DNA from 2 places in the Robertmurraya mangrovi genome. Region 2 is predicted to be linked to the other one. Evidence: riboswitches for the same ligand, from Rfam matches in the RefSeq annotation. Region 2 holds a riboswitch; the other holds the start of a gene.
What was found. Region 2 has a riboswitch for S-adenosylmethionine ahead of SM124_RS01750 (PLP-dependent aspartate aminotransferase family protein). Riboswitches for the same ligand answer to the same signal wherever they lie in the genome.

Region 1: another riboswitch for S-adenosylmethionine. It lies ahead of SM124_RS16540 (5-methyltetrahydropteroyltriglutamate--homocysteine S-methyltransferase); the one in region 2 lies ahead of SM124_RS01750 (PLP-dependent aspartate aminotransferase family protein).

The regions. Positions count from the first base shown of each region.
Region 1 is NZ_JAXOFX010000012.1:72,261-87,823, forward strand. It holds gene SM124_RS16490 (YveK family protein) at 1-155, opposite strand, end outside; gene SM124_RS16495 (SGNH/GDSL hydrolase family protein) at 303-911, opposite strand; gene SM124_RS16500 (helix-turn-helix domain-containing protein) at 1,185-1,529, opposite strand; gene SM124_RS16505 (DegT/DnrJ/EryC1/StrS family aminotransferase) at 1,599-2,762, opposite strand; gene SM124_RS16510 (sugar transferase) at 2,813-3,430, opposite strand; gene SM124_RS16515 (polysaccharide biosynthesis protein) at 3,583-5,412, opposite strand; gene SM124_RS16520 (hypothetical protein) at 6,654-7,760, shown strand; gene SM124_RS16525 (hypothetical protein) at 7,957-8,646, shown strand; gene lepB (signal peptidase I) at 8,661-9,230, shown strand; gene SM124_RS16535 (hypothetical protein) at 9,250-9,909, shown strand; gene SM124_RS16540 (5-methyltetrahydropteroyltriglutamate--homocysteine S-methyltransferase) at 10,321-11,424, opposite strand; SAM riboswitch class I at 11,538-11,639, opposite strand; gene SM124_RS16545 (CGNR zinc finger domain-containing protein) at 11,734-12,297, opposite strand; gene SM124_RS16550 (epoxide hydrolase family protein) at 12,502-13,656, shown strand; gene SM124_RS16555 (alpha/beta fold hydrolase) at 13,900-14,727, shown strand; gene SM124_RS16560 (MATE family efflux transporter) at 14,817-15,563, opposite strand, start outside.
Region 2 is NZ_JAXOFX010000001.1:332,102-347,664, reverse strand. It holds gene SM124_RS01785 (D-alanyl-D-alanine carboxypeptidase family protein) at 1-96, shown strand, start outside; gene SM124_RS01780 (RNA polymerase sigma factor) at 119-697, shown strand; gene SM124_RS01775 (DUF4179 domain-containing protein) at 691-1,848, shown strand; gene acsA (acetate--CoA ligase) at 1,937-3,634, opposite strand; gene SM124_RS01765 (ABC transporter ATP-binding protein) at 3,655-4,383, opposite strand; gene SM124_RS01760 (ABC transporter permease) at 4,396-5,241, opposite strand; gene SM124_RS01755 (aliphatic sulfonate ABC transporter substrate-binding protein) at 5,276-6,277, opposite strand; gene SM124_RS01750 (PLP-dependent aspartate aminotransferase family protein) at 6,323-8,110, opposite strand; SAM riboswitch class I at 8,182-8,288, opposite strand; gene SM124_RS01745 (homoserine dehydrogenase) at 8,291-9,607, opposite strand; SAM riboswitch class I at 9,705-9,816, opposite strand; gene SM124_RS01740 (ammonium transporter) at 10,116-11,384, opposite strand; gene SM124_RS01735 (alkaline phosphatase) at 11,675-13,396, shown strand; gene SM124_RS01730 (DUF1836 domain-containing protein) at 13,454-14,023, opposite strand; gene trhA (PAQR family membrane homeostasis protein TrhA) at 14,165-14,812, shown strand; gene modA (molybdate ABC transporter substrate-binding protein) at 14,887-15,563, shown strand, end outside.

The DNA of each region.
Region 1 (15,563 bases), on a different contig from region 2:
ACTAATATTTGTGTTGAAGCTTGATAGATTGGTTTAATTAAAAAAAATGTAATGGAACCACTAGTAGTAGCAGTAAACAATATTAAGAGTAATATTAATTTCCATCGTTTCAAAAGAATGTTAAAAATGGTTTTAATGTTTAAAATATCATCCATTAGGTCCTCCATCCTTCATTCAAGGATTCATTATACCTATTTACTCTTTTCTAAACTTTGTTAATCCAGGTTTTTTAGAAGATTACCTATTGATTTGTGTTAAAGCACCCATTTCTTTGTAGCATTTTTAACCAAAGAAATAAAAAATTAATTTTTAAGGTTATCCTCCTTTAAATAATCGAAAAAACTTTCAAACCATAAGTGATTCCCTCTATCGTTAAAATAAACATAATCACTTGCTAAAATATCCACTAGTAAAACATTTTCTTCTCTTAATTTATTAGCAATTCTCTCAATGGTATTAAAATATAGCCATTTTTGTTCTTTAATAAGTTCCTCTGAACCTTTAATATAGTCTAAATACGATAATCCAACGCTATTAAGGTCTTCACTGTTAGCTATTGGATTTGAAGACATTATAATTATTTTCGAATTGGGGAGTCCTTCTTGTAACATTTTCATGATTTCTTTTAAATTCTCCTGTGTTTCAGCCATACTGGTTGCTTTCAAATAGTTATTAACCATTGCATTTTCAAAGATTACTAGATCAGGCTGATTATTAATAACTAATTCAATCTTTTTCCCCTCCAGTAAATCTGTTGTAGAGTACCCGCTATTTCCGTGCCTAATAAATTGTATTGAATCAAATTCTTCCCTTTCGTAGGGGAGGTTTCTTTTTAAGAGCTCAGACCAGCCATTAAGAGAACTACTAGACCCTCCCTCAGCAGCGCTACTTCCAAATACAGTAACAACCACTTTTTCTTGTGTAAGAGCCCTATACTGTAAGAAATCAAGGATTGATTGCGATTTGTTACTCCCTGGCCTTAAACTAGAAATTAAAGCTTCTTTCTCTTCCTGTTCTTTTCTATTAATATACTCAGTAGCATTTTTCCCATCCGAAATAGCTTTTCTATTGGCATTTTCCCAATACTTATAACCAAATATTAGGATTCCTATACAAATAAAGGGAATTAAAGTTGCAACAATATACTTAATGGCACTTGAGCCTCCTTCCCACTTTGAGAGTGTTTATTTTTTTTCCGAATGATTATTCTGCCATCTGATAAATTCAATCAAAGTTTTGTAATTCTTAATTTCTTCCTTTTCAATCCCTGCTTCTTTGAGCTCTTCTAGAAAATCAACCCACTCTTTCTCAATATGTGGATGTTCTCTCACTTCCGCTCCATTTAATAATGTTAATAAATCTACATTTAGTACGGATGCTATTTTTTGCATAACCTCCAGGGAAGGATTTTTATTTATACTTCGTTCAATATTACTTAAATATGACTTTGAAATATTAGCTAGTTCCGCTAATTCAGACATAGAATATCCTCTGTTTTTCCTAATTTCCACTATGTTTTTTCCAATCATTTTTCTACCTCTTTATTTTTCATTTAGTTACATAAGACTTTTCACTTTCCTTTCAGATAACGAATACATTTACTTATTATTAATAATTTTATTTTTTATACATTTAATAACTCTCATTTGATTTTCAAATGTCATATTTGATCCAGATGGTAAGCATATACCTGAATAAAATAATTTGTTAGAAATGCTCTCTACATCGTAATGAGAATAATATTTATTGTTTTGGAATAGTGGCTGTAGATGGAGGGGCTTCCAAACTGGCCTTGCCTCTATATTCTCTTCTTCCAAAGCAAAGAGTAACTCTTTAATCGAAACTCCGGATTCTAGTTCGTTTATTGTTAACGCTGATAACCACCGGTTGGAGAAGGTATTCTCTAATTCAGGCATAAACTGAACACCCGGAAGGTCACTTAAGTTCTCTTCATAAGTTCTAAAAATCCTTCTTCTTGCTAGTATTCTACTATCTAACACTTCTAATTGACCTCTTCCTATCCCTGCTAACACATTGCTTAAACGATAGTTATACCCTGTTTGACTATGTTGGTAATGAGGAGCCGGATCTCTAGCTTGTGTGGCTAGATACCTAGCTGTTTGTAATTGGGAAGCATGATTAGAAACAAGCATCCCTCCACCTGATGTGGTGATAATTTTATTGCCGTTAAATGAGAAAACCCCAAAATCTCCAAGGGATCCACTAGCTTTTCCTTTATAGGTTGAGCCAAGTGATTCAGCCGCATCCTCTATTATCGGAACATTGTACTTCCTACAAATGGGAACCAATTCATCCATTTTGGCTGACTGCCCATATAAATTTACAATAATAACTGCTTTTGGAAGAGTATTATTTAGATTTGCTTCCCTGAATGCTTTTTCTAATGCTTCTGGTGACATATTCCATGTATCTGGTTCAGAATCAATAAATACTGGTTCAGCACCTTGATAACGAATCGGATTTGCAGAAGCTACAAATGTTAAAGTTGAACAGAAAACCGTGTCACCCTTTTCCACTCCTAATAAAATAAGAGCCAAATGAATGGCTGCAGTACCAGAACTGAGGGCTACAGCTTCATTGACTCCTACATAACTAGCTAATTCTCTTTCAAAAGCATCTACATTTGGCCCCAGTGGTGCAATCCAATTGGATTCAAATGCTTCGTTAACGTATTTAATTTCTTCCCCGCTCATATGTGGTGAAGAGAGAAAAATTCTGTTATTGGTTTTCGTTTTGACCATTTAATCACCTTCAATACATTTGTTATGTTGAATGTATAATGTGATAACTATTATTGCGATAGACTTTTTCCATTCTGCTTAGTTGTCCCTTTAAATGGAATCATTGTATTTTGCTCATCTTGATCTATGCCTTCCGACTTAACTACTTTTATTAATGTTAAACCTAAAATTTTCATATCAAGTAAAAAGGTCTGATGATTGACATACCATACATCTAGCTCGAATTTTTCTTCCCATGTAATGGCATTTCGACCATTTACTTGTGCCCAACCGGTGATACCTGGTTTCACTAAGTGCCTTTTAGCTTGTTCGTTATTATATAAAGGGAGATATTCCATTAATAAAGGGCGTGGTCCGACTAAGCTTAAATCACCTTTTAATACATTAATTAATTGTGGAAGTTCATCCAGACTAAACTTTCTAAGCCATTTACCGAATGAAGTTAACCTTTGTATGTCCGTTAATAAAATCCCTTTACTATCCTTTTTGTTACTCATACTTCTAAATTTATATAGGTTAAAAGGAGTTCCATTTAACCCAGGTCTTTGTTGCTTAAATAGTATAGGTGTACCTAGTTTGAATTTTACCAAAATAGCAATTATGATTATTACTGGAGTTAAAAATACTAACCCAAAAAAGGAAATAATTATATCAAATGCCCTCTTCATGGTTTCACATCCACAAGGTTAATAGTGTACTACTTTACAAAATGTTATCAAAATATTTTAGTTTTAAAAGAGCCCAATCATTGTTTTGCACAAAAACACATCCTCAAACTCTCGAGGTTCTTTGCCTTCCTAACCCTCATGCATTTTCCACCTTATAAGCGGCTCGATGGCATTAATGATTTCTGGTAAGTCTTTTTATTGGCTAATTTTATAAGTGTTTCTCTTAACATCTCTCTATCCATATTTGAAAAAGTATTTATAATGTCTTCAATTTCTTCAATAAAAAGTTCTGCCGGTTTGCCTATATATATTTTGGGATAAACTTGTTCTTCAAGGATTTCTTCTTCATCAAGTAACTCTTCAAATAGCTTTTCACCTGGCCTAATTCCTGAAAACTCAATTCCAATATCTTCAATTGTATTCCCGGAGAGTTTTATCAAGTTTTTAGCAAGGTCCATTATTTTTACAGGCTCCCCCATATCTAAAACAAAAATTTCTCCACCCTTTGCAAGAGCACCGGCCTGGATAACTAATCTTGCCGCTTCAGGTATTGTCATAAAATACCGAACCATATCTGGATGTGTAACCGTGACTGGTCCTCCTTTTTCAATCTGCTTTTTAAATAATGGAATTACACTACCCCGGCTACCTAATACATTTCCAAAACGCACAGCAACAAATTGAGTTTGACTTTGTTGATCCATGTACTGAATGACCATTTCCGCCAGTCTTTTTGTAGCACCCATTACACTGGATGGTTTAACAGCTTTATCAGTGGAAATCATTACAAATCTTTCAACATTAGATAAATTAGCTGCATTTGCTATGTTAATTGTTCCTAGAATGTTGTTTTTGACCGCTTCTTCTGGGTTTCTTTCCATTAATGGAACATGCTTATGAGCAGCTGCATGATACAACACGTTTGGTTTGTGGATATTCATAACAGTTTCCATCTTATTTGCGTCTTGTAAATCAGCAATTTCTGTTACAATTTCTATACTTACGCCTTTAAATGTCTCATTCAGTTCAGTTTCTATATTATAAATACTGTTTTCACCATGTCCCATCAAAATTAGCTTTCTAGGATTAAATTTAACGATTTGTCTGCAGATTTCAGAGCCAATGGAACCACCTGCACCGGTAACTAACACCGTTTTATTTGATATATATTCTGAAATACTATTAATATCTAACTCAATAGGTTCTCTACCTAATAAGTCTTCTACTTGAACATCCCTAAATTGACTAACAGAAACTTTTCCGGTTACTAGGTCTTCTAGCATTGGTAGGATTTTTGTTTTTGCATGTGTTTTCACACATTCTTGAAAGATAGTATTTAATTCCTTTTTATTAAGAGAAGGAATAGCAATGATGATATTATTAATTTCTAAATCCAAAACAGCTTTTTCTATGTCTGTAACTCCTCCATAAACAGGAATTCCGAGAATATCTAATTTATGTTTTTGGGGGTTATCATCTATAAATGCTACAGGAAGTAGTACACATTCATGGTTATTTATTAGCTGTCTTGCTACCATTGTACCCGCTGACCCTGCTCCGATAATTAAAGTACGCTTTCTTTTGTGATTATATTTAATAAAAGTATCTCGATAAACACGCCAACAGAATCTGGACCCACCAATAAACAACAGATTAATTAACCATGTAGTCGCCAATAGCCTTAAATATATTTCTCCTAAGAATAGCTGTTGTACTAGAAAAGTGATGAGTATAGAAAAGGTGACTGCCTTTAGGATAATCACCAATTCTCCAATACTGGCATATTCCCAGGCTTTTTTATAAAGTCTGTAACGGATTGAAAAATAATGAAATAGGAGTAGTAAAGTGAAGGAACTTGTTAGGAGTGGTATAGAAATGAGACTCAGTTTACTAGTTACTAATAAACTGCTAATTAATATTGCTATCAAAATCATAAGGGAATCAATAATGGTTAAAATGGTTACTCTCTGCTGATATATCATATGATGTCACCTACCTTCTTTATGTAAACCCTTCGAAGTATATTAAAGATGAAAGATAAATGAACTACTAAATATTTAACTTAAATAATGATATAACAAATATGGGCATCTAACCCTCCCTCACATCATACTTTCGACGACTTGCGTCTAAGGTCTTACAACCCACAGCATGACCGAGTGCCACCTTTGATATCGGCAAGGTGACATCACCAAGATCTCCTTACTATAACAAACAAACCATTCTTAATTAAGAACAATCGGATAAAAAAATATTTTTCTTCTTTTCCTTTAAGTACAACGCATTATTTATATGTTACCTAATGTTTATTAACCCTAAAATTTATTGTAAGAATGAATGGTCCTTCCCACTATTGCTTTTAAATTTATACTCATTTTATTTATTTGACCTCTTATATAGAACGATAAATTTCATAACTTTCTATATATTGCTTGTATATTTATCTTTTTGCAGTCTCTGCAGTTTAGAATTTTCATATCGAGATATTTGTTAGTATTTATCCCACTGTTTTTTACTTTCAAAATCACATCATTTAAAAACTTTTATTCAAATTTCCGCCTTCATACTTGTTGCTAAAAAAATGGATAGATCTAAACTTCTCTAATGACACACCCTTATAGAGTTAAAGCTTCTATTTTTTTTTTCCTAAGTAGTAATTTCTTCGTTAATCTTCTCTATTACTACACCAACACCTTATTCTTTACTCTGTATTAATATCTGGTAGCTTAAGATCTTAGTTAATTAGATTAATTTTACTATGAAGAAACTAAACACTTATTAAACAAAACCATTTTCCTAGGTCAAAAATAATGTTATTTATATAGAACATAATCGTTTTTTATAAATAACAAAAAAGTAAGGAATTGGGAGATATTTTAAGAAATAGAGAACAAATAGTTCGTTATATGGTAAAAATGAACAAATTTAAAGATTTTCAGTATAAGGAAAATGACATATACTCAAGTTGCGGGTTCAATATAAAGAACGAAACGAACGCTAGAAAGAAGAAGTTTGAACATCAGCATCAAATACATAGTAAAGATCCTTTATTAACTTAAATTTTTTAAGAGTTGAATACTATGTCATATTACATTGCTTGTTCTTAATAACTTACATTTCTAGCTTCGGGATAATTCTTGTCACATTGTCCCTGAAAGTAACACTGCCATTATTCTTACTTATTAATGATGAAAACAAAAAAATTATTAAGGGAGAGAACAAAATGAAAAAAATTCAAATCAAATCAGTTAAAGGTAAAATTGTAGCAGGAGTGGTAGCAGCAAGTGTATTAAGTACTTCGGCTTTCGCGTTCGCTGATACGAACGCAGGAAAACAATTTACTGCTTGGGGTCAGCTGCAAATTGATGCTGCTAAAGCAGCTGTTCAATCTGCAATTGATGGATCACGTACTACAGCTCAGACTAAAGTTGAAAACGATGCAAAAGCTGGTCGTGATGCAGCTGAAGGACAGATTAATTCAGCTGGTGCGGGTGAAAAAGCTGATACTAAAACTAAAATTGAAGGTAAGTTAGCTGAGCACGTTGCTTCATTAACCGCTGCTTTACAAACTTTCATGGATAACATTGGAGCTGATTTTGATGCAGTAGTTGCAGAAGAAAATACTGAAACAACTACTAATCTTAATAACCAATACAACACATTAGAAGCAAATATCACATCCGTGCTTACTGCAGCTAAGAATACTAATGTTAATGATGTAACAGAACAATCTCTATTAGTTAAAGGTAAAGCAACTTCTGACTTAATTAAAAAGATTAATGAAGTTAAGAGTGCTTTACAAGCAGAGATTGATCGACAAAAAAAGGATGCAGATTCTGAAGTAAGCGATCACCTGGCTTCTGAAGTGGCCCGTATCAACAACGCGATAACTGGTTTAATTTCTGGACTTGAAACAGAAGCTAAGACAGCTATTGCCGCTGCTGGTCAAAAAGTTGAGGATAGTGCTATTGCTAATTTTGAAAGAGTAATTAATAGAATTGGTGTTGAGACTCCAGTAGTCGTAGATCCACAAAGATTAGACTGGGTTGTAACTAAAAAATTCGGTGGCGCTTTTGATGGGAAAATTAAATTCAAGGTCACAAATACTAACGAATTTGATGTAGTGTTTAGATATCAGTTTAGAGACCTAAAAGGCGCTCAAGGAGGAGTAACTGAAACTCCATTTGCAGAAAGCAGTGTTAAACCAGGAGTGGAAGAACTAGAATTTAACAACATCCCTGTTCCTGTATTAGGTGCTGGCACTCTGTATATTGAGTACATGGATGAGAATGGTGACTTCCAATATGCTGCAGAATTAGGTTTATGGTAAAAAATATTTAGGCAGAGGATATTCTTCTCCTCTGCCTTTTTTAGAACAAACAAATGTTGTTCTGATTTTCATAGAATAAGAATACTATATCTCTGTATGTCATTCGGGCTATATAATTAAAAAATCTTCATTCCTCTTCTACTCTCTCCCCTGTTTTAGCATAGCCTTATCAAAATAACAATAAGGAGGCACCCAGATGAGGCTTTCAAGAGTTAATAAGTACAGAAAAAAAAGAAGAAAAAAAAATTATTCAATCATTTCAAAAATTAAAAGACAGTCTAAAAACCCAATGAAGAAATTAATAATTAGTTCTACTCTTATAGGTACAGCTCTATGTTCTACATCTGTAGCCTATGCACAGATAGGAATTTCTGATCACATAAGAAATTGGTATATAGAGCGCCTTTCTGAAGTAGAGGAGTTTTTAACCACTTCAATTAAAACAGATGCTACCAATCAAAAGGCAAACTTATTACGCCAAGTTCGTGAACAAACTGAATTATCTGTAAAAGAACTTCAGGAGTATGCAGCAGATAAGAGAGCCTCAATAAGTACCAATATCGAACGAAAAGCTCAAGAAACTGCTACTATTATTGATTCTCAAAATCAGGAAGATATGCAGAAGGCTAAAGAGAACATTGATGAGCAAGTAAATAAAGAAATGGAAGATGCCGCAAAGGATCAAGCAGAAAATCAAAAAGAAAATCCTCCTGAAGAAGACAAGAAACAAGAAGAACAAGAATCAGGTAAGGAAACTGAACAATCAGAACCCACAGGAGATTCTAAAGTTGAAACAGAGCCTTCGGAATCCACAAAAGATTCTAAAAAAGAGGAATCTCCAAAAGAAGATACTACTGAAGAAAATTCTAGTGATAATAATGAGTAATGGAGTTGAAACGCATGGAAAATACTGCAATAAACGAAACCAACATCGAAGTTAAGGATACTACTAAAAAAAGTTCCATTATGGAGTGGGTTAAATTTATTCTAATGCTAGCATTAGTAGTTATTGTAATCCGTAATAGTATAGGCTTTACAAAAATAAGTGGATTGTCTATGTTTCCAACGTTTCAGGATGGGGACTTCATATTAGAAGAGAAAATTAGCAAATACTTTTCATCTCCTGAAACAGGTGATGTTGTCATTATTAATAAACCTGAACAAGGTTATAAAATTATAAAAAGGGTTATTGCTTTAGGTGGAGATACAGTAATGATTAAAGATGGTACTGTATTTGTAAATGATCAACCCCTTCCAGAAATTATGACATCAGGACAATCATCAGATATGGAGGCTACCAAGGTTCCAGCTGATCATATTTTTGTTATTGGAGATAACAGAACTCCTGGAGAGAGCATTGATAGTAGAGATCCAAGTGTGGGACCTATCCCCCACTCAGACATAGATGGTTACGTACTTTTTTCCCTAATTCCTTTTAAGTCAATTCCAAAGCCTATTGAAATTGAATAGATGAACTGAGGGACATTATATGAAACTCATTAAAAGACTGATAAAGAAGCCTTTAACATGGATATTAATAGTATTTATTTGTAGTATTAGTACAGTGTATGCCTCTACTGATACTTATCACCAAACACTCGCTTGGGCAGAAAATCAAAAAAAGATAGCACAGTATCATCTGAAAACCAATCTATATGAAACTGTTAACAACCAAATAGCAAAATTGACTTATAATACTGAAGAATCTTTACAGTTATCAGAAAAACAACTAGAGGATTTTAGTAAATTGGAGTCCCTAGGAACGAGTGACTCAATCACAAATGCACTTAAAAAACATGAAAATGAACTTGAACAAACTGCTCAATCTATTGTAAATAATACTAGCCTAGACTTTGATAATATTGTTAGTAGGGTGAATCATACAGGAAATGAAATTACAAATAGCGTAGAATATGATTATCTAGATGAATTAAGTAAATTGTCTTCAAATCAATTACCTGAACATAAGATACATTCCTCTCAATCTAACGAACAATTAGATAATGAAATACAACTTACACTAGCCACTATCCATCAACTCGAGATGATGTTAGAATCTGAGTCAGATCCTGCTATAAAAGAATTTATACTAAAAAAAATAGATTTATTAAATCAATTAATCATCATACTCACTGATGATGATATATAATAGACCTCTAAATGCGATATTGGTTTACATATTCAAGTATAGAAACAGATTCTATACTTGAATATGTAGTAAAAAATATCAGTTATAAAAAATCTTCTACAACTCAAACAGGTAACAATATTAATTCCAAATCTACTGCTTAGTTATGTTGTTTTTTTCTTTTTTGATTCTTCCCAGCCCCTGATGCTAACTTTATTTGAACCCTCCCATTCTTCTACATGATGAGACCACGAGTAACACCAAACTCAGTTTTATATACTATACTAACAAAAAGAGGATCACATAGATTGACCTTCCTCTTATTTCTCATGTTTTCCTTTTCCACATTAGTCAACGGGACAAGAAAGTGAAGTCACCTCCAAAAGCCTAGGTACTCACTCTACCTTATTAGATGCAATCCAGACTTCTCCCCTACCCCCATATCTCCCGAGAAAGCTCCACAATATACCTTAACTTATCCCATTGCTGCTCCTCAGTTAATATATTCCCATGATGAGTAGAAGCAAACCCACATTGTGGACTAATACATAATTGCTCTATCGGCACATATTTCGTTGCTTCCTCCACACGTGCTTTAATGTTTTCCTTGTCTTCTAGCTCTCCATGTTTTGATGTAAATAGTCCAAGGACCACTTGTGGACCTCCATTTGGAATGTGTTGTAACGGTTCGAAGTCGCCAGAACGGTCATCATCATATTCTAGGAAAAATCGATTTACTTTTTCTTTTGCAAATAAGGTTGGCGCAATTTTGGCATAACTACCTTCAAACGCCCACTTTGAACGATAGTTTCCTCGGCAAAGGTGGGTAGTTACGAGTAAATCTTCTGGTTTATCTTCTAAAATGCTATTCACCACATGTAGTGCTAAATCAATCAACTCTTCGCGGTCTAAACCACTATCATTAAAAGGAATTTCTGGAGCATTAAGACCTGCAATATAAACATCATCTAGCTGCAAGTAGCGACAACCCGCATCATAAAAGGCTTTAATCGCATCACAATAGGTTTGAATCACATCGTTTGTATAATCCTGTAGATTTGGATAGATTTCCAGATTTCGAATACCCGCGTTAAAAAGTTGGTTTGGACTTGGAATCGTTTGTTTGGCAACGGCACGATCACCAACAATTTCTTTAAACAAGGTAAAATCCTTTACATGTGGATGATTCGGATTAAATGAAATTTTACCCGTTACACGTATATCGTATCTTTCCGTTTCCTCCCCTTTAAATTGAAAACCGTGATCTGGAACGTAACCCTCTACTCCGTTTAAATGCTCTAAGAAATCTGTATGCCAGAATCTGCGACGAAACTCCCCATCTGTTACAGCTTGTAGTCCTACTTCAATTTGTTTATCAACAATTTTTCTAATTTCTTCTGTTTCAATGTCATGTAACACTTGAGCTGTGATCTTACCTTCTTGAAATTCTTTTCTAGCTGTATGGATTCTTTCAGGTCGTAATAAGCTCCCCACATGATCTGCTCTAAACGGAGTATGTACCAATGTGTTAGTCATAAATAATTCCACCCTTTTATTAGTTTTGTATTTTTCTTACCTTCTAAACGCAAAAACCCCCTCTTCTACAACATAAGAAGAGGGGTGAAAAAACAAAATGAATGTACCTGCTCTTCTTATCTTCTAGCAAAATGCTACTGGAATTGGCACAGTACTATTAAAAGTCCGCTGCCGAGGTATCAAAGGGCCAGTCCCTCCACCTCTCTAGATAAGAAAGTTTCGAATATTAAATTATTTGAATTCAATATAATATTAAAAAGTTGTTTTGTCCAGTATATTTTAACATTTTTATTTATCTTTCTTAAGAAACTACTCTTTTAGATGTTTTATTTTTTCTCTATAAGTTTTATTTTTTGCTCTATTTCCACAAGCGCTCATAATACACCATTTCCCAGTACCTGGCCTTGAATAATCAATAAAAACCCACTGACAATCTTCAGCAGAACAAACCCTTATCCGATGCCATAAAGCTTTCTTCCTAAGCTCAAAAATTAACAATATTAATCTTCCTATTCCCCTTCTTCCACCCTCTCCATGAGGAATGATTTTTTCAGAATCTAAGGAAAATTCAATTGAAAATGTAAATGCATCTATTAATTTGTTAATTTCTTCTATAAGATTATCATCCGTTTTATTGTAATCATTATTGACAATCATTTTTCGTGCTTCGTTTCTAAACTTAATAGCATGAATTAAGTCCTCATCCGTCACTAGATCTTCTTCTTGAATAAAATGATACTTTAATAACCATGAATAGAGAACCTTTGAGGATGTAAGATGTTCAACACCCTCGTCCCCTTCAAAGCGGGTCCGTTTATCATGAGTATTAAAAAAATCAGCAATAATCTCAAGATCATAATAATTTTTTTCCATAAAAACACTCCTATTGACTATATTTACCATAACCATTAATATAGTTTTAGTGGTCATCGTGACTATTAAACAATTTTTAAAGGTCACCATAGAAGATAGAATACTAGAATAAAGTACATGAACGAATACTTATAAAATGTTCCATTCTTTAATTATATCTTTATCTTACTATTTACTTAATAAAATTATTGGAGGTATGAACTTATGGATATAAGACCATTTTATTTGAATATCAATGAGGAAGAAATTTTGAAATTGAAGAATCGATTAGACTTTACAAGATGGCCTGATGAAGTTCCTGGATCTAATTGGGAATACGGTATCCCTTTAGATTTTATGAAGGATATAACAGACTATTGGAAAAATGAGTTTGATTGGAAAAGAGTGCAGAATAAAATAAATTCATTTTCAAATTTTCAAGTAAGAATAGATGATGTAGATATCCACTTTATTCACGAGCGTGGAAATGGATCTAACTCTCTACCTATCATTATTCCTCATGGTTATCCAGGGTCTTTTTATGAACTGCTAAACCTTATTCCCTATCTGACAAACCCGGAGAAATATGGTGGAGATCCTGAAGATTCTTTCGATGTCATTATTCCGTCTATTCCTGGTCATGGGTTTTCAGGTACTCCATTAAAATCAGGCTTTGAGGATCGACAAGTTTCTCATCTATTGGTGAAATTAATGGTGGATAAGCTAGGATACGAGAAGTTTGCAGCCCATGGGTATGATCTTGGAGCCAGTATTTTAGGATTATTATGCTTAGACCATCCAGAAAAAGTAATTGGTTATCACACTACTACACCTGGAAACCCTAGTCCGTTTGTTCCTGGAAATGCTTTATTAACAGAATCAGAAGAAAATTACCTTAAGCTTTCTAGAGAATGGTATAACGAAGAAGGTGCCTACGCTCATATGCTTGGTACAAAGCCACAAACGATCGGTTACTCACTCACAGACTCTCCGATAGGTCTTGCAGCATTTATTTTAGAAAAATGGTACTTATGGACAAATCCACAAAACGGGAATTTATATAAGCATTTCAATAAGGAAGAGCTACTTGCAAACGTTACCATTTATTGGCTAACCCAAACTATTAATTCAGCAAATAGATTATATTTCGAAGGTAAACATACGAAATGGCCAGGACCGGAAGATATTACTACCGTCCCCATTGGAGTATCTTTAACAGCCACTCAACCAAATGAACGACCTCCAAAGGCATATGTTGCAAGAATGTTCCCGAATATTCTAAGTTGGGAAGAGTTAGGCAAAGGCGGACACTTTGTTGCCACCGAGGATCCTAGGTTAGTTGCTGAACGAATACGTTCTTTTTTTAAAAAACTGAGGTAAAAGTGCAGAGTTATAGAATAGTAAACTCTGATATCCCCTCACTTTTTATTGTAATTATGGTAATTAATAATAAAGATATTGGGATCTATTTTTACAATTCCTTCGACTACTATAACCCTTTTTGAAGTTTGCTAGTCAATTAAAAAGTAAAAAGTGTAGATATGAACTCCTCCTGTTTTGAATATGATTTAGAAAGAATGGTTTTCGTAATTCTTATTAGACTGAAAAAACAGGAGGTAACCCATGACTACAAACAACGGAACGTATATCGAAGTAGAACCAGGAATTGAATTGTATGTTCAAGATGTTGGAACAGGAGACCCTGTTGTATTTATTCCGGGGTTTACTTTTACGACAGATGTCTTTTCCGAGCAAGTCCAACACTTTTCACAAACTCACCGTACGATCGTGATTGACCCTAGAAGCCATGGGCGCTCAACTATGACGGTACATGGGAATGACTATGTTACACATGGCACGGATTTGCAAAAAGTTTTGACTGCATTAAATGTAGACAATGCCACCCTGGTCGGCTGGTCATTTGGATGCTTAACCGTATGGGAATATGTACGCCAGTTCGGAACCAACCATATTAAATCACTAGTTTTAATTGATATGCCACCAAAATCTTTATCCCTTCAACAAGATGTGGATTGGGTAGAAGGAAATCTTGATGACTTGGCTGCGGCCTATACGAACTATTTGCGGAATTCAAAGGGGCAACGCGATTTCATTTCGGCATATGCAACTGGAGTCATGGTTCAACGCGATCTCAAAGAAGAAGAATTAACGTGGATTGTAGACCAGTCCCTTAAAACACCATATTACATTGCTGCCAACTTATTTTCTTCAGGTCTATTCTCTGATTATCGAGAAGAGGCCACTAGTAGTAGTGAGTCCCTCCCTACTCTATATATTGTCGCCGAACATTGGGCAGAGAGAGCCACCAACTATCTAGCAAAGCTCACCCCAAAGGCCTCAGTGAAGGTACTCGGTGGACATTTCATGTTTTGGGAGCATAGTCAAAAGTTTAATGAGATCGTCACGAAATTTTTAGAAGAGAATAAATAAAGAAGATTTATATTAATCTAGCAAAATAGTAAAGACTACTCCCTATTATTAAGGAGTAGTCTTTACTTATTAAAATACAATGGTTTTCTTTATCCAAACTTTACTCGTGTTAATTTCGGAACATACAACCATAAAAAGAAGGATCTGCCCGCGCTAAAAATAATAAACGATAGCCAAACCCCATTATTATGGAGATGAGGGATGAATAACCAGTTGGATAATAAAAAAATGAGTAAAGCAAATAAAATAGAGTCTCTAATAAAACGTGCCTCTGTAGCACCTGAGAAAATTCCCTCTAATTGCAGCCCCCAAAATCCTACAAAAGGAAAAATCAACATCCAGATTAAGAGGTCATATGCGGTCACTTTTACTTCATGAATGGTTGTGAATAGAGAAACGACCTGTTCCCCAAAAAAGACTAAACACAAAGATAAAACAATGGCTGCAAGGAAGCCCCATTGTGCAGACAAAGAAAGGGCTCTTTTAAAAAGAGACTGGTCTTTCCCGCCTATTGCCCTGCCCACAATGATACTGGACGCATTGGCAAAACCTCCTAATAAGTAGGCCATTAAATAATGAATTTGCAATAGAACAGCATTGGCTGCTAACGTGACTTCACCCATACTAGCCCCTTTTGCTGTAAAGATCCCTGTCATGGTAAGTAAACAAACCGTCCTCAAAAATAAGTCTCGATTTACCTTTAACATTTTTATTAAAGGTGCAGGATCTAGCAACTTGCCAAATGGGAAGTTTGCGAGAGTTAGCTTATTTGTACGAACAATAATCCACGCACCAAAAAGTACGGCACTTACTTCGGATATTAACGTGGCATAAGC
Region 2 (15,563 bases):
AGACTGATCACGGTTGTGATGAAAACCTCATCTAGAGATGAAAGATTTATTGAAACTAGAAAATTACTGGATTATGGATTTAATGTCTTAAATTAAACAATTGAACAGGATGTTGAAAATGAACATAGATGAAGCATTGATTCTTCGGTGTCAACATGGAGAGAAGTCTGCATTCGGAGAACTCGTTAAGCCTTATTTACAAAAAGCATACGCGATATCCCTCTCCTTTTTAAGATCAAAAGAACTAGCTGAAGATACCGTACAAAACGCTTTAATAGAAGCCTACATAGGGATTATGGAAAAGAAAGACATACGCTCCTTTTCTGGTTGGTTTCTTACACTAGTGTCTAGTAGATCACTAGATACCATTAGAAAAACAGGAAAAATAACAACAACGGAAACTAGTCTAGACCAAAGTCAATTAGAGTTAAATGGTGCTACCACAGAACCAGAAGAACATTTGTTAAAAAAAGAAAGAAACAATTTACTTTTACAAATGATTATGGCCTTACCCGATGAGTTAAGAATTGTTACTATTCTCTATTACTATCAAGATTTAAGCTTAAAAGAAATCTCACAATTGATTAACGTTCCTACTTCCACCATTAAAACTAGATTATTTAGGGCGCGAGTAAGTTTAGGCAAGGTCATTCCTTTTCAAAACGAATTTAAGAAAGTCGGTGATTCCGCATGGTAAAAAATGATGAACAATTAAAAAATGAAATCAAAACGAATCTCGATTCAATAGAAGTTCCAGAATCATTAATTAGATTTGCTGAAAATGTACCAAGTTTGGTTGAGAAAGAACTTTCTAGTCCGATAAAAAAGAAATTCAAATGGAAAAAAACGTTCACAACTATTGGTGCAACTGCGGCAGGATTATTGTTAGCATGGAATGTTTCTATGACACCTGCCTTTGGTAAAATCATGGAGAGTCTAGGAGTGATTTGGAGTATAAGTCCTTATCAAGATGATAATGGGTTAACAGAAGCTAGTAAACACAGTGGCTTTGCTGGTGGGGTAACTACAGAAAACAACGGGGTTTCTTTCACTGTTGATGAAGTAATTGCTGATAAAAAGCGCGTTTTCATTGTCTATCATGTAGCACTAGATAAGGAGAAATCCGGAAACATAGAAGATCTACAAGATTTATGGTTTGAAGAGTTGAAGGTGACAGATGAAAAAGGAAGATTAATTGTTAAGCAGAAAAAAGATTCTTTAACAGAATATGGAGAGGAAACGAACGGGGCACACTTCCTACCACGTTATATACAAACACCTACTAAAACAGAAGACCAAAAAGACTTCTACGGTTTTATGGAATTCGTTAACAATGGTGAGACAAACTACACTCCTGAGGAATTGAGAATATCCATAAAAAATCTGTACGAAGCAACCAACCGTACGGAAAAACCAAATCGTGAATACATTAACTTTGATGGAAATTGGAACTTAGGTGTTAAGCTAGATAACACAATTGTAGCAAAAGAACCAAAAACTCATGCTGGGAAAAAGTTCTCGATTGAAGCAGGTGGAAAGAACCTTGATCTTTCAGTAGATTATGTGAAAGTGTATCCTACTATGACATCCATGAAAATTGACTTGTTGTCAAAACTCGATGAAGGAAAAGGAATCTTGTATACTTATCACCTTGAAGATGAAAACGGTAAAATTTACAACCATATAGAAGACGAAATACTAACAGACTTAGGTAACACAAGGCCACAGTTTGAAAGCTTTTACTTTAACTATCCAAAAGAATTATATTTAGTTTTTGATGAAGTTGAATTCACAACAAGAGATGGTGGAGAGACTCATAAGGTCGGGAAAAAAATTCGCCTCTTCTAATTAAATGAGCCTGGATTTCCAACATATAAGGAAGAATGACCGAGTTTCTTCTATTATATAAGTTTGGAACATCCAGGCTTTTTATATATTAGTTAACTACCAATTTTTCTATTTCTTTTCGTTTTAATTCTCTTCTTAGTATTTTTCCGCTTATTTGCGTTTTCGGAAGCTCGTCTAATACTTCAATTTCTCTTGGCATAGAATGAGCAGACAGCTTATATCGAACAAAGGTTTGAATCTCTTTTTTCAGTTTTGGATTGTCCGTGTAGCCTCCCACTAGTACGATAAAAGCTTTCACAATCTCACCTCGAACGGGATCTGGCTTCCCAATGACGGCTGCTTCTAATACAGCTGGATGTTCTATGAGTTTACTTTCCACTTCAAACGGTCCTATTCTTTCTCCCGAAGAGTTAATCATATCGTCGTCCCTACCTTGGAAAAACACATATCCCTCTTCATCCATATAAGCTAAATCACCCGATAAATACCAATCATGAATAAAATAGGAATGGTACTTTTCTTCGTTTTTCCAAATTTCTTTCATCATGGAAGGCCAGCCCTTTTTTATCGCTAATAACCCAAGCTCACCTCTTTTTAGCTCATTCCCTTGATGATCAATAATGGCTGCTTGAATCCCTGGTAGTGGTCTACCCATTGAACCTGGTTTAATCGTTTGGGAAGGTAAATTAACGATTAATTGCCCGCCTGTTTCCGTCATCCACCATGTATCATGTATGCGTAGATTTAATGTCTCCACACCCCATGTAATTACTTCAGGATTAAGCGGTTCACCGACAGATAAAATATGACGAAGACTCGAAAGATTATAATTCTTTACCAATTCTGTTTTATCCATTAATAAACGAAAAGCAGTCGGTGCACTATACCATACCGTTACACCAGCTTGCTCAATCACATCAAACCATTCTTCTGCTGCAAACCGACCTCCGTGGACAACGATCGTTGCACGATTTAACCAAGGAGCAAAAATTCCGTATGAACTTCCTGTGACCCAACCTGGATGGGCTGTACACCAGTAAATATCATCGTCCCTTAAATCTAACACCCATTTTCCAGTTTGATACTGTTGAACCATCACTCGGTGTGCATGTAATACCCCTTTTGGCTTACCTGTTGACCCAGAAGTATAGTGAATAATCATCCCATCATTCAAGTCAACCCACTCAATAACATCTGCTATTTCCGTATCATTGCTGGTAAGTTTCGGGATGGAAAGTAAAGACTCATCCTCACTCTCATCCGTTATGTAAATAGATTTTAAATGTGGTAGTTTATTCACTGGAACTCTTTCTAAAAGTTCACTATTTGTAATTAAAACGGAGGCTTCGCAATCATACATTCTGTCATAGATGGCTTCTTCCATAAACGCTTCGAATAATGGACCAACAATGGCTCCAATTTTAATACTAGCAAGTACCGCTACATAACAATCCGGATGCTTCGTTAAAAAGACAAAAACCCGGTCCCCTTTTTTAACTCCTCTAGACTTTAATAATGCAGCCAATTGATCTGTTCTCTTTTTTAGTTCATGAAAAGTAAGTTCTTCACGTTTTGTTCCTTCTATATATATTAATGCTGTTTTATCTCCATATCCGTCATCCACATGTCGGTCAATACATTCGTATGCCATGTTCACTTTACCCGTTTTGTTCCAGCTAAACTGAGCATGCACCGACTCCCATGAAAAAACATCTCTTGTTCCTTCATAATGACTTAATTGATATTCACCTTCTGTTGGTGGCAAATGTATGAATTTATTTGTCATGTTGAACTCCCTCTTTTAAACTATTTTTCTAAGTCTAATAAAGACAAGATGTGTTTCTTCTCCTTTGCTAACTCCTCGTCCCCTCTTGACCTTGGCCTTGGATGGTTAATTTTAATTTCCTTACAAAGTTCACCCGGCTGTCCTCTAAATATCAATAAACGGTCACATAAATAAAGGGCTTCATCTATATCATGTGTCACTAATAACAAGGTAGCTTTACTTTTCTCCCATACAGAGAGCAAAAGATCTTGAAGCTGCATTTTTGTAAAAGCATCTAGAGCACTAAATGGTTCATCTAGAAGTAAAAAATCCGGTGAAGTGAACAATGCTCGGGCAATTGCTACCCTTTGAGCCATTCCACCTGATAATTCCTTTGGGTAATTCTTTTCAAATCCTTTTAGGCCTACCAGCTCTAATAAATTCAAGGCGGTGTCTTTTCGCTGATTCTTTTGATTCTTTTCACCGAACAATACATTTTCAAGGACATTTAACCATGGCATTAATCTCGGCTCTTGAAACATGTACCCAATGTTTACATCGCAGTCTCTAGCCTCACATCCGTTTAAAAGGATGCTCCCTGCATAAAGGGTGTCTAAACCAGAAATAGTTCTTAATAAAGTACTTTTCCCACAGCCACTTGTTCCAAGAAGGCCAATAATTTCGCCATGTTCAGCCGAAAAACTTATGTTACGGAAAGCAGTGTTTCCATTATCAAATTCTCTTGTTGCTTGATCTACTACTAGTACCAAAGTGAATCCCCCCTATTGATTTGAAAGAGTATCTTGCCAATGTAGTGCTTTTTTCTCGACACTTTTTAGTACTGAATCTGTAAACTTACCGAGTAAAGCAAAAAGAATAATACTCGCAATGATGATATCTGGAGAACTCATATTTTGACCAAAGACTAATAAAAAACCTAGTCCTTTACTTGCACCCATTAGTTCTGCTGCCACCACGAACATCCAGCCAAGTCCTAGCCCGCTTCGTAAACCTACTAAGAAGGAAGGGAGAGAAGCAGGGAGAATTATTCTCTTAATTAATTGAAAAGTAGTAAATCCGTATATTTTTCCGACCTCAATTAATTTACGATCTACTCCCTTCACTCCACTTACGATGTTAAGATACACAGGGAAGAACACTCCTACAGCAATCAATACAACCTTTGATGTTTCTCCAATGCTAAGCCATAAAATAAATAACGGTACCCATGCTAGAGAAGGAATGGATCTGAAAGCTTGAAGTAGGGGATCCACTAAATGTTCTGCTAAACGGAAGAAGCCTACAACTGAGCCGAATAAAACGGCAACCAATGTTCCTAGTAAAAATCCAGCAAACACGCGGTAGGCAGTAATTCCTACATGTCCCCATAAGCTACCATCTTGAATCATTGATATGATTTTTTGAATAATAATGGACGGGGCTGGAAGGAGATTAGGAGGGAGAACTCCTAACCTTCCAAATAACTCCCATAAAGCAATAAGGATCACAGGGATAATACTCCCTAATAACACCGGCTTAAGAGAACCCGTTAAAGCCTTAAAGGGTGTAGATAATCTAAAGGGCACTCGGACTGGTTTAAGAATACTTCTTTCCGTTTGCTGTGACATTTGTTGTATTCCTCCCTAACTTAAATTGACTCTGCTACTTGATTACTTTTTCTGCAATAGAAGATTGAATTAAATCTTTTGCTAGTTTTTCTATGTCAACATTTCCTTCTACTACTCCACCTTCTTGAAGAACCTTACCTGCTGATATTAATGCATCTACTTGAGTTTGGCCAGGTATTGGGTTTGAAAAATCATTTCTAGAAATTTGTAGTGTAGCAACTTCTAAATCTAATTGAGCTTCCTTTGCCAGCAATTCAGCTGCTTTATCTGGGTTTTCAACGGTCCAAGTTCTAGCCTTTTCATATGCAGCAATGACCTTTTCAACATACTCTGGATACTTCTCAGCAAACTCTGAGCGAACATTTAACGTACCGTACGTGTTGAAATCTGGATTACGATATATATAACTTGTTCCTTCCGTTACTTCTAACTTTGCCATATGTGGATCAAGTCCAGCCCAAGCATCCACTTGACCAGCAATTAATGCATTTGCCCCGTCCCCATGTTGAAGGTTTACAATTTCTACATCAGTGGTTTTTAAACCGGCTTCATCTAAAGCACGGAGTAAGAAAATATAAGGATCTGTTCCTAATGTTGCAGCTACCTTCTTCCCTTTTAAATCAACTACCGATTTTAGACTAGAACCACCTTTTGACACTAATGCGGTCCACTCTGGCTTTGAATAGATATAGGCACTTTCGATTGGTGCCCCTTTAGATTTAGCAATCAATGCCGCCGCCCCTGCTGTTGAACCAAAATCGATGCTGTTACTGTTTAAGAACTCAAGTGCTTTATTACTTCCTAAACTTTGAACCCACTCTACTTCGACTCCGTCTTCTTTTAAGGCTTCTTCAAGCAAGCCTTGATCCTTTAACACTAGACTAGTAGGGGAATAAAAAGCGTAATCTAATCGGATTTTTTTCGGTTTATCTTCATTTGAACCATCTGATGAAGAGCTACTGCTGCAAGCTCCTAGTATTAAGATGGTTATACTCAGAATTAAAGTTAGAAGATGTTTAAGTTTAAGGTTTTTCATAGTATTATAACTCCCCTTTAGATGTCTAATTTTTATGACAACAATCTATATTTCACAAGCAAATGTAGAGATGGTTCCTCTTAAACGTTGTGCTTCTTTATAGGTGCAGCGATTGTGAACTACTTCAATTCCAGCTTCTTTTACAATGGATGCTGCCTCTTCTGAAATGACTCCTTCTTGAAGCCAGAACACTTTTGGTTTTACTTCCGTTGCCTCTTTAGCAAGCTCGACTGCCGCTTCCGGACTTCTAAACACCTGTACCACATCAATTGGTTCTGGAATGGAGCGTAAATCTGGGTAAGCTTTTTCACCTAAAACTTCCGTTTCCCTAGGATTAACTGGGATAATTCGATACCCTAAACGCTGCATTTTAAATGCTAATCTATGACTAGGTCTTGATGGGTTGCTACTTAAACCAACAATGGCTAAATTCTTTTTCCTCGTTTGTTCGACACCATCAACAGTGACTTTTTCTGTTGCAGAATTTAAAGCCCACCGGATGACTCCTTCATCATTAATGACAATCTCTTTTTTTCCTTCGTTAGAAACACCACTTGCTTTGATAAGTGCTTGATTTAAATCATTCGTTAAGTCACGTACCGATTCTAACCCGACTGACAAACGAACAAGTTCCTCAGACACTCCTGTTTGTTTTAATTGCTCAGCTGTTAATTGTTGATGGGTTGTCGAGGCAGGATGGATGACTAATGAACGAGCATCCCCAACATTTGCGAGATGTGACCAGAGTGAAAGCGAGTCAATGAATTTCTTTCCTGCTTCTCTTCCTCCTTTAATTCCAAAAACAACAACCGCCCCGTCTCCATTTTTCAAATACTTTTTCGCTAAATGGTGGGTTTGATGTGATTCAAGGCCAGGATATGTAACCCATTCTACGGCTGGATGATTAACTAAGTACTCAGCAACCTCTTTTGCATTTTGTGTATGTTTTTCCATTCTTAATTGCAATGTCTCTAAACCTTGTAGTATTAAGAAGGCGTTAAATGGACTTAAGGATGATCCAAAATCTCGCAATAAGTGAACTCTTAATTTAGTAATGAAAGCTAATGTACCAAAATCATTAGCGTAACGAATTCCGTTATAGCTTGGATCAGGTTTAGTGAACATTGGGAACTTTTCGCTGTTCCAATTGAAGCGTCCTCCATCTACCACTAAACCACCGATGGAAGTTCCATGGCCTCCAATCCATTTCGTAGCAGAATGAACGACGATATCTGCTCCCCACTTAATCGGTTTACAAAGTGCTGGTGATGCAAAAGTGCTATCCACAATCAATGGTATTCCCGCTTCATGTGCGATATCTGCAACAGCTTCAACATCTAAAACTTGTAAACTTGGATTTCCGATGATTTCAGCAAAAACAGCCTTTGTATTTGGTGTAATTGCCTTTCGGAAGTTCTCAGGATCAGTTGAATCAACAAAATTAACCTTAATTCCATAGTTTGGAAGAGTATTTACAAATAAGTTATATGTACCTCCGTATAAACTAGTAGATGCGACAATTTCGTCACCAGCATGTGCTAGGTTCATAATCGCTAATGAAATCGCTGCTTGCCCTGAAGATGTTGCTACTGCAGCTACTCCTTCTTCTAAAAGAGCGATTCTTTTTTCTAGTACATCTACTGTTGGGTTTCCGATTCGAGAATAAATATTTCCTGGTTCGTCCAGTGAGAATAATCGTTGTGCATGCTCTGTACTATGAAAAACATAGGAAGAAGACTGATAGATGGGTACAGCTCGAGAGCCGGTTGTTGGATCTGGAGCATGCCCTCCATGTAATAATAATGTTTCTAAATCGTATGAATGGTTTGCCATTGTATTAATCTCCTTTTTTTTGATTTTTTCCCATAAAAAAACACCCCGACAAGAAGAGGTGTGGTTACCCCTTCTTATCTCTCAGAAAACTCTGCTGGAATTAGCACCTGTCTGAACTTAATGTTCAAATGGTTGCTGGGTTTCATCGGGCCAGTCCCTCCACCTCTCTTGATAAGAAGCCTATGAAGTTGTCGTTTGTAATCTCGTTAACTCTACATTTTTAGTTGCTATATTAATTCCCTTTGGTGAAATCGGATAGATTCTTATTTTTTGTGGTAACTCTTCTATGAATCTTTCTACATTTTCACTTTTTCCAACAAGTATTTCTCCTATAATGTAGCCATCATTATGTTTAATTTCTTCTTGATGAACGGCTGTCAAATCTTTATTAGCAAAGTTTATAGAAGAATATTGCTTGTATTCTTTCACCAACTCATCTGTTGGCAGTTCAACTATCGTTAACCAAATCGAGGGTTCTTCCTTTCCTTCCACTAGGCTATTATAGCTAAATCTCGGTGTTTGTATGTTTGGTGTCCCTTTCTGGCTAATGTAAACTAAATCTTCAATCATCGCACTTGCTGTCGCTAAAGATCCAGCCCCCGGTCCTTGTAGTAGCAAGGTTCCTACCAGATCGGTGTTTAATACGATACCATTATCTACTCCTTCGACATTGTAAAGAGGATGCTCGTTACTAACAAAAACAGGTCTAACTTCAGCTAGCACATCTTGTTCCTTTTTCTGCAGTGTAGCCACCAACTTCAATCTAAACCCTAATCTTTCACCAATCAAAATGTCAGCTTGAGAAACTTCATTTACTCCCACCTTATTGACATTTTCCCAATTTGGTTGTTTTTGATAAATTAAGTTACTAAGAATCATTAATTTGTAGAAAGCATCTGTTCCTAAAACATCACTTGAAGGATCTGCCTCAGCATAGCCTAAATCTTGGGCTTCTTTTAGCACTTCATTGAAATTTGATTGTTCCGTTCTCATTTTAGATAAAATATAGTTGCTAGTTCCGTTTAGTATTCCTTCAAGTTTGGTAATTCCATTTACTTGCAATAACTGAATAATCGTTCTTAGTAATGGGATTCCACCGGCTACTGCAGCTTCAAAAGTTAAAAATCGATTATATTTATTTGCCACTTCAGCTAGTTCTTTACCTTTATAGGCAAGTAATTGCTTATTCGCACTAATTACATGGCTACCTTTTTCTAAAAATTGACGAATATAAGTATTGGCTGGTTCAATCCCAACAATGGCTTCAAAAACAATATCTACATGAGGTAATTTTAATATTTGGTTTACATCTGTAGTAACTAGGATATCCTTCTTAATTCCTCTCTCCTTTTGGTGATCCTTCACTAGTACGCCAACGATTTCAACTTTTTTACCTACTGCTTCTGTTAGTTTTTTCTCATGTGTTTGGATAATGGATTCGTATACCCCTTTTCCAACGGTACCAAGACCTAACAGTGCTACTTTTAGTGAACTCATATATACCTCCTTGTGTTTTGGAATTTATCGTTACTAAAGATTTTTTTATTACATCAAAAAACCCTCTTCATAAGAAGAGGGTAGAATAGACACACTCTTCTTATCTGACAGAACAATTTGTTCTGCAGGAATTGGCACCGTGTTTTCATTGAATGAAAATCGGTTGCCGGGCTTCATCGGGCCAGTCCCTCCGCCTCTCTGGATAAGAAATCTTTATTGTATTAACGCGTTACCAAATCAATTGTTTATTAATTATGGATAAATATAGCACAGGGATTTTTTACTTGTAAAGTCTTTTTTTGAAAATTTTTATTTTGAATGAGAAATTAGCTATTTTAGACTAGCCCCTATTTTTGCCCAACTTACCTTAGATTGTCTGATAAATACTATATTTTAACCTTCAGCGAAAAATGACATTAATTTATAATTTAGCAATTTGAAAATAGACATCTAATAAAATCGTGACAATTGCATTTTTGTATTTTTTCAGTATACCTTTTCCAAGGTCTTATGAATGAACACTCTTACTTTCAATGACAGTAAATACTTCAGGATAGCCATAGCTACCGTGTTCACTAATGTCTAAGCCCATAGTTTCTTCTTCTTCCGAAACACGTAGACCACTCAATACCTTTTTCGTAATCACTAAGATCACAAAGGAAACAACGAATGCATACATGCCAGATACGGCAACGCCCATAGCTTGAACTCCTAATTGTGTAAGTCCTCCACCATAGAATAGCCCAGGCAACCCAACTGTCGCCAGCTCAGGAGTGGCAAAGAAGCCAGTTGATAAGGTCCCCCAAATTCCTGCTGCTCCGTGAACAGAAAGAGCATAAATTGGATCATCGATTTTTCGCTTTTCAAAAAATCTTACACTATAGAAAACTAGTAAACCAGCAACAAATCCAATGACAACAGCCGCCCAAGTATCAACAAATGCACAAGATGCAGTTATTGCAACAAGTCCAGCTAAGCCTCCATTTAACATCGTTGGAACATCCGATTTTCCTAAAACCACCCAAGAAATTAATAAAGCAGCAACGGCACCTGCTCCAGCGGCTAAATTGGTGTTAAGTGCGACAAATCCGAAAAATCCTTCATCAACAGAGACTGTACTTCCAGCGTTAAATCCAAACCAACCAACCCATAAAATCAATACTCCTAAAGCTGTAAAAACTTGATTGTGTCCATAAATATTATTGGAGGAACCGTCTTTATTGTATTTTCCAATACGAGGTTTCAGTAGAATGGTTGCAGCTAGGGCTGCCATGGCTCCTGTTAAATGAACCACTGTGGAACCGGCAAAATCTTGCTTACCATGTTCAGCTAACCATCCGCCTCCCCAAATCCAGTGAGCAACGACTGGATAAACGATGGCAGAAAATAAAATGGTGAAAACTAAGTAGACGGATAACTTTGCTCTTTCTGCAAAGCCCCCTAATGCAATGGTGATGCTTATCCCGGCGAAAGCTAGTTGAAAGAGGAAGAATACAGGAGATGAAAGACCCAGGTCAGCAAGTTCGGCGCCTGAATAAAAGAAGTTAGAAAGACCGACTAGAAAATTAGCTTGTTCTCCAAAAATAAACCCAAAACCTACAGCCCAGAACACTATCGATGCGAGACCAAAAGTAAAGATGGTTTTACCTGCAATATGACCAGCATTTTTCATCCGAGTCGAACCTGCTTCCAACAAAATAAATCCACCTAACATAAAGATGACTAAAACCGCACTCACCATCACCCACAAGCTATTCATCAAATAATTAATATCCATTTTGACTTCCTCCTTTTAATTTAGTTTTGCTGTTAGTTTAAATTACTCCTTAATGTAAGGAAATGTTACATATATTAATATTTAAATTTAATTTAACTTGAATTTTGGTTAAATTCAATAGACTTTTGTTAATATTCTGAAATACTACGTTAGATTATCTTACATAAATGTCAATTAATTAATATCAATTGAGTTCTCTCATTCCCCCCGGACAGGTAAAAGCAAAAATTCCCATATAGTTTTTTCCTGTAACTGCAAAAAGTATAAGTAACAACAAAAGGAGGGAAATCATGACAGCACGCATTTTTAAAGCACTAATTATTTTCACTCTTATGTTTAGTTTGACTGCTTGTAATAATAAGGATGAAGCGAAAAACAAAGACAAAAAGAAAGACGAGAAAACAGCTCAAACTACTAGTAACCAGAAGGGCAAAAAAATAGGTCTAACTCCAGAACCTAGACATAATCCTAACTCACCTAATTTTATTAACGATACTAAAGATGAGATATTCTCACACGATCAAGGTAGTAGACTTAACCTAACTAATGAACAAGGTTCGGGGAAAACGCAAGCCTATCAAAATCCTAAGCAAAGCCGAAATAGTCAAAATAACAAGGATTCTAATTTTAGTCTAGGGAATGACTATAATAATCAAGCGAGTATTAGAAATGTAGCGCCAGGTAAGAAACCTCGCAATATCATTGTTTTAATCGGTGATGGTATGGGAATGGGTCAGATGGAGGTTGCCAGATTATTCGAACATGGAAAAGAAGGCAGATTATTTATGCAAGGGCTTCCACATGTTGCCCTATCCCAAACGTACTCTGCAGATAATACCGTTACTGATTCAGCGGCAGCCGGTACAGCAATAGCTACTGGGAATAAAACTAATAACACGATGATTGGAATTACACCAGATGGGACAGATTTGAGTACTATATTAGATGCCTCTAAAGCGGCAGGGAAAAAGATTGGTGTTGTCTCAACAAACACCGTAACGGATGCTACTCCAGCTGCTTTTTATGCAAGTGTAAAAACTCGTGCGGGACAAGATGAAATCGCTAGACAGCTTTTTCAAAAAGACCTTGATGTGGTACTAGGCGGAGGCCGGGATTATTTCACACCGAAAAGACAGAATGGTGTTGATCTAATTCAAGGATTTAAGGAAAAAGGGTATACGTACGTCACGAATCGTGGTGAGCTCAATGCGGCAGAAGGAACAAAATTAATTGGTCTGTTTCATGATTCGTTTATGAATTATAAAATTGACCGAGATGAATTGAATAGTACGGAGCCCACTTTAACCGAAATGACAGCTAAGACGATTGAATTTTTATCTAAGGATGCAGCGAAAAATGGTTTCTTTGCTATGATTGAAGGGGCAAGAATTGATCATGCAGCCCATGCTGCCGATTTTACTAGCATCTGGAAAGAAACAGTAGAATTTGATGATGCTGTTAGATACGCAGTTGAATGGGCAAAGAAGGATGGAAATACTCTAGTACTTGCACTTGCAGATCATGAAACCATGGGAATTACAGCAACGGAACCTATGCAAATAGCTCAACTAAAAAATGTTGCTGTTTCTCCAGAATATATGGGAAGCCAATTAAAGTGGGATAAAGATAAAAATGTTTTTACAGCTGAGAGCGTAAAAGATGTATTTAGTCGATTTGCTAATATTAATCTGAATGAAGAGCAAATTACACAGTTTAACAGAAGAGTTTTAGATAGCCAAGGAAAACAAGTACCTCCACATATATTAGGATGGGAAATAGGGACTATTATCGCTGAAACTTACCATGCTGGTGCTCTCAATACGGAAATCCGTTCATTAAGCCCAACTGGCGGTCACTCCGCTAATATGGTCCCCATTTTCGGATATGGAGTTGGCGCTGATAATTTTGAAGGGGTTTTAGACAATACTAATTTGTCTAAAATGATTGCCCAGTTAGCTGGGTATAACATGGAAGGTGGAAAGAGAACACCTCCTGGACAAGGAAACAAATAATTTTTAAAAAAGCTGACAAGTATGGACATCTATAATGTTCGTACTTGTCAGCTTTTATTATTTTTCCTCTATTATTTCATCTACTAATTTTTCTGCTACTCTTCTATACAAATTACTCATATGTACAAATGACGTGATAAGTAACATTTTTTGTAGATAATCTGAATTACCTTCAAGATTTGCAAGCTTCTCTTCAACATGATCAGCTCCAATTTTTATATCATCCTGGAACTTCTCTACATTCTCACTAGATAACTGTAGGAATGTCTGATAGAAATTCTTGATATCTACATCCCCTTCTAATACAAGCTTGTTCATTTCTTCTAAGGTGACTTTTATATCATTAATGGACAATGCCCCTTTTAACTGATAAATCAAGCTAATTAATATAAGGTGTTCCTTCGTATATTTTTTATTTTTAATAGGAATAAATAATTTCCCTTTTGCATAGTTGTTAATCATCGTCTTAGTAAGTACTTTTTCATCTTCATTTCTTTTTGATGCAGCAAATTTATTTTCAAATAGTTGTATGACTTGATCCATGTATAAGTCTATTTCAGGCATTTCTTCTAATGAAAGCTGATTTTCTAATTCTAGCTTTTCAATCATTTCAATTAATTTTTCCATTTATAAACCTCGACTCTAGTTATCATATGCCTATTCTACCCTAAAATAATGGACAAGTAAAACCTTGACTACTTTAGGTAGTTAAAATATAATTACATATAGTTATTAAAACTACGTAAAGAAATATGGAGGTAATTTAATATGGGTACCTATATTCGCGAACCGATTAATGGTTTAACACATCTTGCCGGAGCAATCCTATCTTTCATTGGACTTCTTGCTATGGTTATAAAAGCTTCTATTACTACACAATCTGCCCTTGCCATTACAGCGGTTGTCATTTTCGGTATAAGCATGATGCTTCTTTATTCTGCATCTGCTACTTATCACATGGTTATCGCTAGAGATAAAATTATTGCTTTTCTAAGAAGACTGGATCATTCTATGATATTTGTTTTAATTGCCGGAACTTACACACCTTTTTGTCTAATTAGTCTAAATGGTGTGACTGGCTGGATACTATTTTCCATCATTAGTGGAATGGCTATTTTAGGGATTATTTTTAAAATGCTTTGGTTTAATTGTCCACGGTGGCTTTCAACGGCTATTTATATTGGAATGGGTTGGATGGTTATATTCGTTGCCTCTCCTCTTTCTGAAATCCTGAGTTCAGCTGGCTTATTTTTACTAGTTTTAGGTGGAGTGTTCTATACTATTGGTGGTGTTATTTATGGGGCAAAACCTAAATTCCTTGAGTTCAAACATATGGGATTTCACGAAATCTTCCATATCTTTATCTTGCTGGGGAGCTTAGCTCACTTCTTAAGTGTATTTTTGTTTGTACTGTAACTTTGCTCCTTCATTGTATGCAGACATATAGAAGTATATAATGATAAAGATGAGTGAAAGTAAGGAGCAAGAACATGCATAATAGAAAAACATTCATAATTTTACTCCCTATCATATTCGTATTTTTGTTTATCGTAGGTTGTAATAACAATCATGAACAAAATTCGAACTCAGCTGAATTGCAAATAGCTGCTGCTTCCGATTTAACTTTGGCTTTTACCGAACTAGGGAAAATGTTTGAAGAGGAAACAGGAACAAAAGTGACTTTTTCATTTGGCTCTACAGGACAATTAGCAGATCAAATTGCAAATGGTGCACCATTTGATGTTTTTGCTGCTGCCAATGTAAAGTTTGTTGATGATTTAAAAGCTAAAGGACATGTGATGCCGGATTCACAAAAAATGTACGCATTAGGAAGAATCGGTATTGCAACCGTAAAGGATTCTTCTCTGAAAGTTACAAATCTTGAAGATTTATTAAAACCAGAAGTTAAAAAAATAGCGATTGCTAATCCTGACCATGCACCCTATGGTCTAGCGGCAAAGCAAGCTTTTCAAGCCGTAGGAATATGGGATGAAATAGAGACTAAATTAGTATATGGAAGAAATATTTCAGATACCCTTACCTTTATTGAAACAGGCAATGTTGAGGCAGGTATTATCGCCTTGTCACTAGTAAAAGAAGAAGATGTTCATTTTAGTTTAATTGAAAGCCAGTTACATGAGCCGATTAAACAGTCCATTGCAGTTAT